2 regions of the Pseudoalteromonas sp. bablab_jr010 genome follow, and region 1 is predicted to be linked to the other one. Evidence: predicted binding sites of a transcription regulator. Region 1 holds the regulator's gene; the other holds the start of a gene.
What was found. The regulator NrdR, encoded in region 1, represses ribonucleotide reductase genes. The targets are predictions, from matches to a motif close to AAACACNANATNTNGTGTTT.

Region 2: a site for NrdR is predicted at 3,121-3,140, ahead of nrdA (class 1a ribonucleoside-diphosphate reductase subunit alpha). Genes of this name have one in related genera too.

The regions. Positions count from the first base shown of each region.
Region 1 covers NZ_JACDWV010000201.1:18,343-24,298, forward strand. The annotation lists gene ribE (6,7-dimethyl-8-ribityllumazine synthase) at 1-3, opposite strand, end outside; gene ribBA (bifunctional 3,4-dihydroxy-2-butanone-4-phosphate synthase/GTP cyclohydrolase II) at 109-1,224, opposite strand; gene JIG37_RS20830 (riboflavin synthase) at 1,267-1,920, opposite strand; gene ribD (bifunctional diaminohydroxyphosphoribosylaminopyrimidine deaminase/5-amino-6-(5-phosphoribosylamino)uracil reductase RibD) at 1,925-3,064, opposite strand; gene nrdR (transcriptional regulator NrdR) at 3,067-3,516, opposite strand; gene glyA (serine hydroxymethyltransferase) at 3,623-4,879, opposite strand; gene JIG37_RS20850 (hypothetical protein) at 5,240-5,539, shown strand; gene thrC (threonine synthase) at 5,604-5,956, opposite strand, start outside.
Region 2 covers NZ_JACDWV010000148.1:191,173-197,128, reverse strand. The annotation lists gene nrdB (class Ia ribonucleoside-diphosphate reductase subunit beta) at 1-661, opposite strand, end outside; gene nrdA (class 1a ribonucleoside-diphosphate reductase subunit alpha) at 732-3,017, opposite strand; gene JIG37_RS14340 (HAD-IA family hydrolase) at 3,410-4,084, opposite strand; gene ubiG (bifunctional 2-polyprenyl-6-hydroxyphenol methylase/3-demethylubiquinol 3-O-methyltransferase UbiG) at 4,084-4,794, opposite strand; gene gyrA (DNA topoisomerase (ATP-hydrolyzing) subunit A) at 4,971-5,956, shown strand, end outside.

The DNA of each region.
Region 1 (5,956 bases):
CATTTAATAACCCTAAAAAATAAGTTTAAGCGGTTGCGATTGCGCAAAAATTACGGCGCATAATACCACAAAAATATAAAAGTAGCCTAGTAAATCTATTTTCCCAAATTAAGAGCGAGGCTCAACATAGTCAACCACTTCTAAGTGGAAACCAGATAGCGCGTGGTACTTCTTAGGACGGCTCATTAAGCGCATCTTTTCAATACCTAAATCAGCCAAAATTTGCGAACCAACACCCACAGTACGCGAGGTACCTTGGAATTTACGATGACTGACATTTTCGCCCGCATCTTCAGCGGCAAAGGCTTTAACGGTTGCTTCTAAATCTTCAGTTGATTCTTGTTTACCCAAGATAACCAGCACGCCGTTATGCTCAGCGATATAAGCCATAGCATCTGATAAGCCCCAGCTACGATCAGCACTTCTATCTGATAATAGAATATCGTTAAAGGTGCTTTGTAAGTGAACTCGTACTAACGTTGGCTCATCTTTCGATACTTCACCTTTTTGTAAAACATAGTGAAGCTGACCATCAATTGTGTCTTTGTAGGTCACTAAATCAAACTCACCATGATCCGTTGGTAGTTTACATTTAGCAACACGCTCAATGGTGGTTTCGTTTAGGTTTCGGTATTCGATTAAATCTGCAATAGTGCCAATCTTTAAGTCATGCTCTTTAGCAAATACTTCAAGATCTGGGCGACGGGCCATAGTGCCATCTGCATTTAGAATTTCAACAATCACAGATGAAGGTTCAAGACCTGCTAAACGTGCTAAATCACAACCCGCTTCAGTATGACCAGCACGTGTTAACACGCCACCAGGCTGCGCCATAATTGGGAAAATATGCCCTGGCTGTACGATATCGCTCGGTACGGCACCTTTAGCGATTGCGGCTTGTACAGTACGTGCGCGGTCGGCTGCTGAAATACCTGTAGTTACGCCTTTCGCCGCTTCAATCGACATAGTGAAGTTAGTTGAAAAAGCTGCACCGTTATTTTTAACCATCAGTGGTAATTCTAACTGCTGACAACGCTCTTGTGTCATTGTTAAACAAATTAAACCACGGCCGTGTGTTGCCATAAAGTTGATGGCATCAGCACTGATATGTTCTGCCGCGATAATTAAATCGCCTTCATTTTCTCGGTCTTCATCGTCCATTAAAATAACCATTTTACCGGCTTTAATGTCATCGATAATTTCTTGCGCGCTGTGTAAATTCATAATGTGCCCATGAGAGTATGATTAATAGTGACGTATCTTTGCTTACTTAATAAAGCCAGCTTGTGCGAGCAAGCTCATTGATATGTCTGAACGGGAAGGTTGTTCAGCCCCTTTAATTAGGCGCTCTAAATAGCGAGCAATCTGGTCAACTTCTAAGTTCACCTGAGTACCCACCTGAAATTCTGCAATCGTTGTTTGCTCAGCAGTATGTGGAACAATCGTTAGCTTAAAGCGATTTTGTTCAACCTCGTTGACGGTTAGGCTAATGCCATCAATACACACCGAGCCTTTGTACGGAATGTACTTCATTAAATCATTGTCAGTACTTAACCAATACTCAGTTGCACGAGCATTAGGACTAATACTTTCGACAGTAGCAATACCATCAACATGGCCTGACACTAAGTGCCCACCTAGGCGAGAAACCGGTTGCATAGCTTTTTCGAGGTTAACTGTTTGCCCTTTTTTATAATGTGCAAACCCAGTTAAGCTAATTGTTTCGTTTGATAAGTCAGCACTAAAACCATCGCTATGTTTAGCGACAACCGTTAAACACACACCATTGGTGGCAATACTGTCACCGAGCTTGACGTCTCCCATATCCAAATTAGCGCTTTGAATACGAATAGCTAGATCGCCTTGCTTTTGTGTTAGTTCAACAATTTTACCTGTTGCTTCAATAATTCCAGTAAACATAGTGCTACTCTTTATTTTCAATTTTTGTGGCTTGCTTTGCTTTTGTCGCTGTTAAGCGAATATCGTCGCCAATCATCACTGTGTCAGTAAAGGTCAATTCAGTGATATCACTCATCATGGTGACTTCTGCAAAGTTTAGTAAGCTTTTGCCCATATCACCTACTAACTTAGGGGCAATATAAACAATATATTCGTCAATTAAATCTTGCTCGGCAAACACCCCAGCAAGGGTTGCCCCCGCTTCGAGCCAAATATGATTAAATTGCAGTTCAGCAAGACGCTTTAAAACCGCCGATAAATCAACTTTATTGTTAACTGCTGGCACCACTTCGTGTTTAACAAAGTGAGGCCACTTGGTGTGATTATCAAGCGAAGTGGTAAAAATTATTACCGGGCTCTCGATGCTGAATAACGCAAGCTCAGGCGTTAACCTGTTTTGTGAGTCAATAATGATTCGGGTTGGTTGGCGCAAAGGCAACGAGGTTGGCATGGGAAATGGCAACTCATCAACACGGACATTAAGTTTTGCATTATCAGTAATAACGGTGTCTGCACCGGTTAAGATAGCGCAGCTTTGCGCACGAAATGCTTGCACATCTTGGCGCGCTTGAGGGCCTGTTATCCATTTACTTTGACCGTTATTTAGCGCAGTTTTACCATCTAAACTACACGCCATTTTACAGGTTACATATGGCAACCCAGTTTCCATACGCTTTAAAAAGCCTTTGTTTAAATCGCGCGCTTGTTGCTCAAGTAAGCCAGATGCCACACTAATACCAGCGTCAGCTAATATCTGCAGGCCGCGACCACTTACCGCAGGGTTTGGGTCAACCATAGCAGCAATCACCTTGCTTACACCCGCAGCTTTTAAACCTTCGGCACAAGGCGGAGTGCGTCCATAATGACTACAAGGCTCTAAAGTGACATAGGCAGTGGCGCCCTTTGCTTTATCGCCAGCTACAGCCAACGCATTCACTTCAGCATGGCCCTGCCCTGCGATTTGATGAAACCCTTCACCGACTATTTCGTCATCTTTAACCAGTACACAGCCAACATTCGGGTTTGGCGTGGTAGTAAAACGGCCGTGTTTAGCAAGCTCAATGGCACGCGCCATGTAAACAGTATCAAGTTCTGTAAACGACATGATTAATCACCTAAACGAGCGATTTCTTCTCCAAACTCGCGAATGTCTTCAAATGAACGATAAACCGATGCAAAGCGCACATAGGCTACTTTGTCGAGTTTTTTCAGCGACTCCATGATGCATTCGCCAATTAAATGGCTAGAGATTTCACGCTCACCGGTAGCACGAAGTTGAGATTTAATGATGTTAACGACTTCGTCGACCTGCTCAGTGCTCACTGGGCGTTTCTCTAAAGCGCGATGCAAGCCATTCAGTAACTTGTCTTCGTTAAATGGTTCGCGGCTACCGTCTTGCTTGATGACTCTTGGCATCACAAGTTCAGCGCCTTCAAAGGTGGTAAAGCGCTCATGGCATTCGTTACATTCACGTCGACGTCTCACTTGGTGACCACCGCCAACAAGTCGAGAATCAATTACTTTAGTATCTTTTGCGGTGCAAAAAGGGCAATGCATAGGGTTCTAGTTCCGTTTATAAAAAACAAAAAGGCCGCTTAGTAAGCGGCCTTTATGATAGCAAAAAACAACGCTATTGTTATCTTAATTACGGTTTAACCAGTAATTAAGCGTAAACTGGTAATTTTTTACAGATAGCTTTAACTTTCTCTTTTACTTCTGCTTGTACTGACTCATCGTTGATGTTGTCTAGTACGTCACAGATCCAGCCAGCAAGCTCTTTTGACTCAGCTTCTTTGAAACCACGGCGAGTAATAGCCGGAGAACCAATACGAAGACCAGACGTTACAAACGGTGAACGTGGGTCGTTTGGTACTGAGTTTTTATTTACAGTGATGTTAGCGTTACCTAGAGCAGCGTCAGCATCTTTACCTGTGATATCTTTATCGATTAGGTCTAGAAGGAATAAGTGGTTGTCTGTTTTACCAGAAACAACTTTGTAGCCACGCTCTTGCAGTACTTCAACCATAGCTTGAGCGTTCTTAACAACTTGTGCTTGGTACGCTTTGAATTCTGGTTGTAAAGCTTCTTTGAAAGCAACCGCTTTAGCAGCGATGATGTGGCATAAAGGACCACCTTGACCGCCAGGGAAAACGGCGCTGTTTAGCTTTTTGTAGATCTCTTCATCACCACATGCAGAAACGATTAGACCGCCACGAGGACCCGCTAATGTTTTGTGAGTTGTTGTTGTAACAACGTGTGCGTGAGGGATTGGACTTGGGTATACACCCGCTGCGATAAGACCAGCAACGTGAGCCATATCTACGAATAAGTATGCGCCAACTTTATCAGCGATTTCACGGAATTTAGCCCAGTCAACAACGCCTGAGTATGCAGAGAAACCAGCGATGATCATTTTTGGCTTGTGCTCTAATGCAAGTGCTTCAACTTGAGCATAATCAATTTCGCCTGTTTCGTCGTTTAGGCCATATTGAATTGCATTGTACGTTTTACCAGAAAAGTTAACGTGTGAACCGTGAGTTAAGTGACCACCATGAGCTAAGCTCATACCTAGTACTGTATCGTGCGGCTGAAGAAGTGCTTGGAAAACAGCTGCGTTTGCTTGTGAGCCCGCATGCGGTTGAACGTTAGCGTAATCTGTGCCGAATAATTCGTTTGCACGGTCAATTGCTAATTGCTCAACAACATCAACATGCTCACAACCGCCATAGTAACGTTTGCCTGGGTATCCTTCAGCGTATTTGTTGGTAAGCTGAGAACCCTGCGCTTCAAGTACGCGTGGGCTACAATAGTTTTCAGACGCGATCAGTTCGATATGCTCTTCTTGACGAGCCGTCTCTTTAGTGATGGCTGCAAATAACTCTGGATCGAAATCCGAAATATTCATGCTACGTTCTAACATGGGGTCTCCTAAGGCAACGTGTATGGTGTTTTTTGAAGGCTGTATTGTACGCTTAAAACGCACTTTTGCCTATCTTGTAAAGATGAACATATTTAAACAGGGATTGAATTTATTTCACAGTGTTTTAATAATGATATTTTTTTATTGATACATAACAAAAATTTATATATTTAAAATATTTCATAGATATTTAAAATGTTATTTCAACGAAAAACCGCCCGATTAAATTGCGTTTTTATAGGGACAAACTAAGCTTATGGGACTAGTCAATATCAAGGATGGTATAAGTACATGTTAGCTAAACCAATATATGAATTAGTCCCCTACGGATATTTTTTTCTTGGCATAAGCTGTATCGCATTGGCAAATAATTATGTACCAACTCTCATCGGTGTAATCTTATTTTTATTAGGTGCTAATATTTGGCGGATGCGTTCAGAAGCCAGAAGAACCGATCATTCAAGCCAGCGTGTTAAACAAAAAAAACGTCGCTATTACTATGAATTTAAACCCTTTATCATTTTTATTTCGGCATTCACCTTGATGCAATGGACGCACAGTGAACTCGTCTCGATGATCAGTATTTTGCTGTGTATTTCGGCCGGGGTCATTCTTATCATGCGGGTTTTAAACCGACATAGTCATTCGTTACTTCATTAAAGGCTTCATTAAAAGACTGCATTAAAAAGAGCGGCTTAGCCGCTCTTTATACCTTTATTAAGCACTAAGCTAATTTATTAAACAGCTCAGTGCGAAGCAATTGATAATCAAACTTAATATCTTCAGCTAAACACTGTTTTGCTAATGCATCTGCTAGTGGTTTCGGCATAGGCAATTCGATGTCTAAAATTTGCTCTACGCTGTCTTTGAATTTAGCTGGGTGTGCAGTCGCTAAAAAGATACCTGCACTGCCATCGGCTAGATTTTCTTTCAAGCCCTGATAAGCAATTGCAGTATGAGGCTCTGCGATGTAACCGGTTTGATGAATTTTTTTCATCACTTCTTTTGTTTCTTCTTCACCAACACAGCTTGAATAAAAGTCATTATAACTAAACCATTCGTTATCCAACATAAACT
Region 2 (5,956 bases), on a different contig from region 1:
CAGCGAAAGCAAATGAACAAGCAAAACTTACATAGAAACGAATCGCTTCTAAGATGTTAACCGACATCATTGCAAGGTAAAGTTGCTTTTTAAGGTCAAACAAGCTGACTTTAACTTCTTCACCGTTGATCACATGTTTACCTTCACCATATAGGTTGTAAACAGAAATCATGTTAATTAAATCATCGTAGTACTTAGTTACCGCATCAGCACGCTCACTGATTTTTTCGTTGCTTACGATATCATCAAAGATAAGTTCAGGAGATTGCGTAACGTTACGAATAATGTGCGTGTATGAACGGCTGTGAATGGTTTCACTAAACGCCCATGTTTCAATCCAAGTTTCTAACTCAGGAATAGACACAATTGGTAATAACGCAACGTTAGGTGAACGGCCTTGTACACTATCAAGAAGCGTTTGATATTTTAAGTTACTTAAAAAGATGTGCTTTTCGTGTTCTGGTAACGCTTGGAAGTCAAGACGGTCTTTACTTACATCAACTTCTTCAGGACGCCAAAAGAACGAAAGTTGCTTTTCGATTAGCTTTTCGAAGATAGGGTACTTTTGTTGGTCGTAACGTGACACGTTTACCGTTTGGCCGAAAAACATCGGTTCTTGTAATTGGTTATTATGATTTCGGCTAAAAGTTGTATATGACATAGTGATTTCTCAAAAAACAGTCAGGACAAAGCGGGCTAATGAGCCCGCTTTTGTTATGTTATTAATTTAATTAGATTTTACAAGCGCCGCCTGCACAACCGTCATCTTCTACCTCTGGTGTTAACTCATCTTGAGAGTCTGATGCACCATCACGTGTGTTGTGATAGTACAGGGTTTTAACACCAAGTTTATACGCAGTCAGTAGGTCTTTTAATAGCACCTTCATAGGTACTTTACCGCCTTCGTACTTAGATGGATCATAGTTAGTGTTTGCAGAGATCGTTTGGTCAACGAATTTTTGCATAATACCAACCAGCTGTAGGTAACCATCGTTTGAAGGAATATCCCACAGTAGCTCGTAGTTATCTTTCAGATTTTCATAATCTGGCACTACTTGCTTTAAGATACCATCTTTACTTGCTTTAACGCTGATATGACCACGTGGTGGCTCGATACCATTTGTCGCGTTAGAGATTTGCGATGATGTCTCTGAAGGCATAAGGGCAGATAGCGTTGAGTTACGCATACCGTGCTCTTTAATGCTTTCGCGTAGTGAATCCCAATCTAAGTGAAGAGGCTCATCACAGAACTGATCTAGGTCACGTTTGTAAGTATCTGTCGGCATAATGCCTTGAGAATACGTTGTCTCGTTAAATTTAGGACACGCACCACGTTCTTTCGCTAACTCATTTGATGCTTTCATTAGGTAATATTGAATTGCTTCAAATGTCTTGTGAGTTAGGGCATTTGCGCTGCCATCTGAGTAACGCTTACCATTTTTCGCTAAGTAGTACGCGTAGTTAATAACACCAATACCTAGCGTACGACGACCCATAGTCGCGTTTTTCGCCGCAGGAACAGGGTAGTCTTGGAAATCAAGTAAGTTATCAAGAGCACGTACTGCAAGTTCAGCAAGCTCTTCTAATTCGTCAAGTGACTCAATTGCACCTAAGTTAAACGCCGACAGCGTACAAAGTGCAATTTCACCTTCTTCATCCATTACATTGCTAAGTGGCTTAGTTGGTAATGCAATTTCTAAACATAAGTTAGATTGACGAATTGGTGCCACAGTCGAGATGAATGGGCTGTGCGTATTACAGTGGTCAACGTTTTGTAAGTAGATACGACCTGTGCTGGCACGCTCTTGTGCAAACATTGAGAATAACTCAATCGCCTTAATACGTTTTTTACGAATTGACTCGTCTTGCTCGTATTTGATGTATAGCTCATCAAACTTTGCTTGATCTTCAAAGAACGCATCGTATAGACCCGGTACATCTGATGGGCTAAATAATGTGATGTAATCGTCTTTGATTAAACGGCTATACATTAATTTGTTGAACTGCACACCGTAGTCAAGGTGACGTACACGGTTATCATCAACACCACGGTTGTTCTTAAGAACAAGTAGGTTTTCAACTTCTAAGTGCCAAAGTGGGTAGAACAGCGTTGCTGCGCCGCCACGAACACCACCTTGTGAACAGCTCTTAACTGCTGTTTGGAAGTGCTTATAAAACGGAATACAACCTGTATGGTACGCTTCGCCGTTACGAATAGGGCTACCAAGGGCACGGATGCGACCGGCATTAATACCAATACCTGCACGTTGCGAAACATATTTAACAATCGCAGACGATGTTGCATTAATAGAATCTAGGCTATCACCACATTCAATAAGTACACATGAGCTGAACTGACGTGTAGGGGTACGTACACCTGCCATGATAGGTGTCGGTAATGAAATTTTGAATGTAGATACTGCATCATAAAAACGCTTGATGTAATCAAGGCGTGTCTCTTTTGGATAATCAGAGAATAAGCTTGCAGCCACTAAGATATATAAAAACTGTGCACTTTCGTAGATTTCACCAGTAACACGGTTTTGAACTAAATACTTACCTTCAAGTTGCTTTACAGCAGCGTAGCTGAAGTTTAAGTCACGGTTGTGATCGATGTAAGCATCTAACTCGTCAATTTCTTGCTCGGTATAATCAACAAGTAGGTGTTGATCATAACGCTTGTCTTCAACTAATTTGGTGATGTGATCGTATAAGCGCGGCGGCTCAAATTGACCATATGCTTTTTTACGTAAATGGAATACAGCTAAGCGAGCAGCGAGGTATTGGTAATCAGGCGTATCTTTAGAGATCTGATCAGCTGCAGCTTTGATGATTGTTTCATGAATGTCATCGGTACGAATGCCGTCATAAAATTGAATGTGTGATTTTAATTCAACTTGTGAGACAGACACATTCTCTAGACCTTCTGCGGCCCAAGCGATCACGCGATGGATCTTATCTAGATCAAGTGACTCTTTACGGCCGTCACGTTTGCTTACAGATAGCTGTTGGTTCATAGTTTTGCCTGTATTCCTTGGGAAATTTTAGTTGTAAGACAAAGGTATTCTTTAATGTAATTATTATTATTCAACACCAAGATAAACTAATTGAATAACATTTAGCCACAATATCTGGTGTTGTTTAAATTGCAGATCACAAGATAGTGTGGTCTGAGTTGTTTTGCAAGGGATAGAATTGCCCCAATTTGTGGATAACTATTGGATAAGCGCATTGTGTTAGTAACCATTAACCTTTGAACATTCATAGACGACGAAATTTGTAGAAATCAACAAAAGATCCAGAAAATTTACCGTTTTGAAAAATAAATTTTGACTGATTTTTTTATCATCAATGAATGCTCAAAAGTAAATCAAATCACAATATATGGTGTTTCAATTATCAAATAACACTATATATGGTTTAAACCATCAATCGGCGTTTGCCAATTGAAATCCGCTTGCCAGCCAAGTGCAGCGTCTATACTGGGTATATAACCCCATAACGCTGTTGCGCTGTACATATTGGCCGCTTTTGCAGCTTGAATATCACGTTCAGCATCACCGATGTATAAACAACGGCTCGGATCAACATCTAAGATCTCAGCAGTGTGTAATAGTGGATCCGGTGATGGTTTTGACACAGCTAATGTATCGCCACTCACAACTGCCTTCGCATCACGCAAGGAGGGAATAGCCTGCACTAAGGGCTCAGTTAAAAAGCCGGGCTTATTAGTCATAATGCCCCACTTAATATTGTTTTGCTCAAGTGCAATTAAAAGCTGTTCGATGCCGTTGAAGCATTTACTGTGCACAGCAATATCTTCGGCGTAATAGTCAAGAAGCTGCTGGCGCAAGGCGAGTTGTTCAAGTTCGGGCCATTTATCCCCAAACCCTACTTCTAATAATGCTTTTGCACCGTTAGACGCAGCAGGGCGATAAACATGCTCAGCAACAGGCGCCACATTGGCGTCTGCTAACACGCGGTTTAATGCACCACCTAAGTCATCCGCGGTATCGAGTAGTGTGCCATCTAAATCAAAGATAAACGCATCAAAATCGATAGAGGGTGTTTGCACACCACTCATTAGGCTAGTTTCTCAAAGTGCAGGATGTAATTAACACTTACATCATCATTTAAGCTGTACTGCTTAGAAAACGGGTTATAGTGAAGACCGGTACTGGCGCGTACTTTTAATCCTGCTTCTTCTGCCCATGCAATAAGCTGCGCAGGTTTGATAAACTTTTTATGGTCATGCGTACCTTCAGGCACCATTTTTAAAAGCTTTTCAGCACCGACAATAGCAAACAAGTAGGCTTTTGGTGTTTTATTTAATGTTGAAAAGAACACATCAGCGCCCGGTTTAGCAAGGTCTGCTACAGCACGAATAATAGAAGCAGGGTCTGGAACATGCTCAAGCATTTCCATACAAGTCACTACATCAAAGCGAGCAGGGTGCTCAGCAGCGAATTGCTCTGCAGGTACTTTTATATAATCAACAGGTACGCCTGTTTCTAAACTATGTAACTTAGCAACGGTAAGTGGCTCTTGGCCCATATCGATACCGGTTACTTTAGCGCCCATACGCGCCATACTTTCACTTAAGATGCCGCCACCACAGCCAACATCTAAGGTTTCCTTATCAAATAAGCCGCCTACTTTATCAGCGACAAAATCCAAACGTAGAGGATTTATTTCATGAAGGGGTTTGAATTCTCCGTCGCGGTCCCACCAACGTTCTGCGATGGCTTCAAACTTTGCAATTTCTGCATTATCTACATTTTGATGCTCGGTCATAAAAAACTTCCTCGTTAATCTGAGGCCATTATATAGGGGGAAATTAATAAATCGCAAAGATTTAGCGCCTGTAAATCTAAATAAATTGTGATAGCATGGTCTGGAAATAATAACTAAAGCTCTTAAGACGGCGGTTTGCCTCTTAATGAGTCAATACTGAAGGAATGTGAAATCAAATGACTGATCTCGCCAATGAAATTCTGCCAGTCAATATTGAAGATGAATTAAAAAATTCCTACCTTGATTACGCGATGAGTGTAATCGTAGGACGTGCATTGCCAGACGTACGCGACGGCTTAAAGCCAGTTCACCGCCGCGTTTTATTCGCAATGAACGAACTCAATAATGATTGGAATAAACCTTACAAGAAATCAGCACGTGTTGTTGGTGATGTAATCGGTAAGTACCACCCACATGGCGACAGCGCGGTATATGACACCATCGTTCGTATGGCGCAGCCTTTCTCATTACGCTATATGCTTGTTGACGGCCAAGGTAACTTTGGTTCTGTTGACGGTGACTCTGCGGCAGCAATGCGTTATACGGAAGTCCGTATGGCGAAAATGTCACATGAATTATTAGCTGATTTAGAAAAAGAAACGGTTGATTACGTACCGAACTACGACGGTACTGAGCAAATTCCTGACGTATTACCTACAAAAGTACCTAACTTATTAGTAAATGGTTCTTCGGGTATCGCGGTTGGTATGGCGACGAACATTCCACCTCATAACTTAACAGAAGTTATCAATGGTTGTTTAGCGCTTATTCAAAACCCTGATATGTCAATTGCTGACCTTATTGAATATATCCCAGGTCCAGATTTCCCGACTGCGGCGATTATCAATGGTAAAAAAGGCATTGAGCAAGCGTACTTAACCGGTCGTGGTAAAGTATATATCCGTGCTCGCGCTGAAATCGAAGTTGACGAAAAAACCGGTCGTGAAACAATCATCGTTCACGAAATCCCTTATCAAGTTAACAAAGCACGCCTTATCGAAAAGATCGCAGAGCTTGTTAAAGACAAGAAGATCGAAGGTATTAGCGCACTACGTGACGAATCAGATAAAGACGGTATGCGTATCGTTATCGAAATCAAACGTGGTGATGTTGGTGAAGTAATCTTAAACAACCTATATGCACAAACTCAGTTACAAACTGT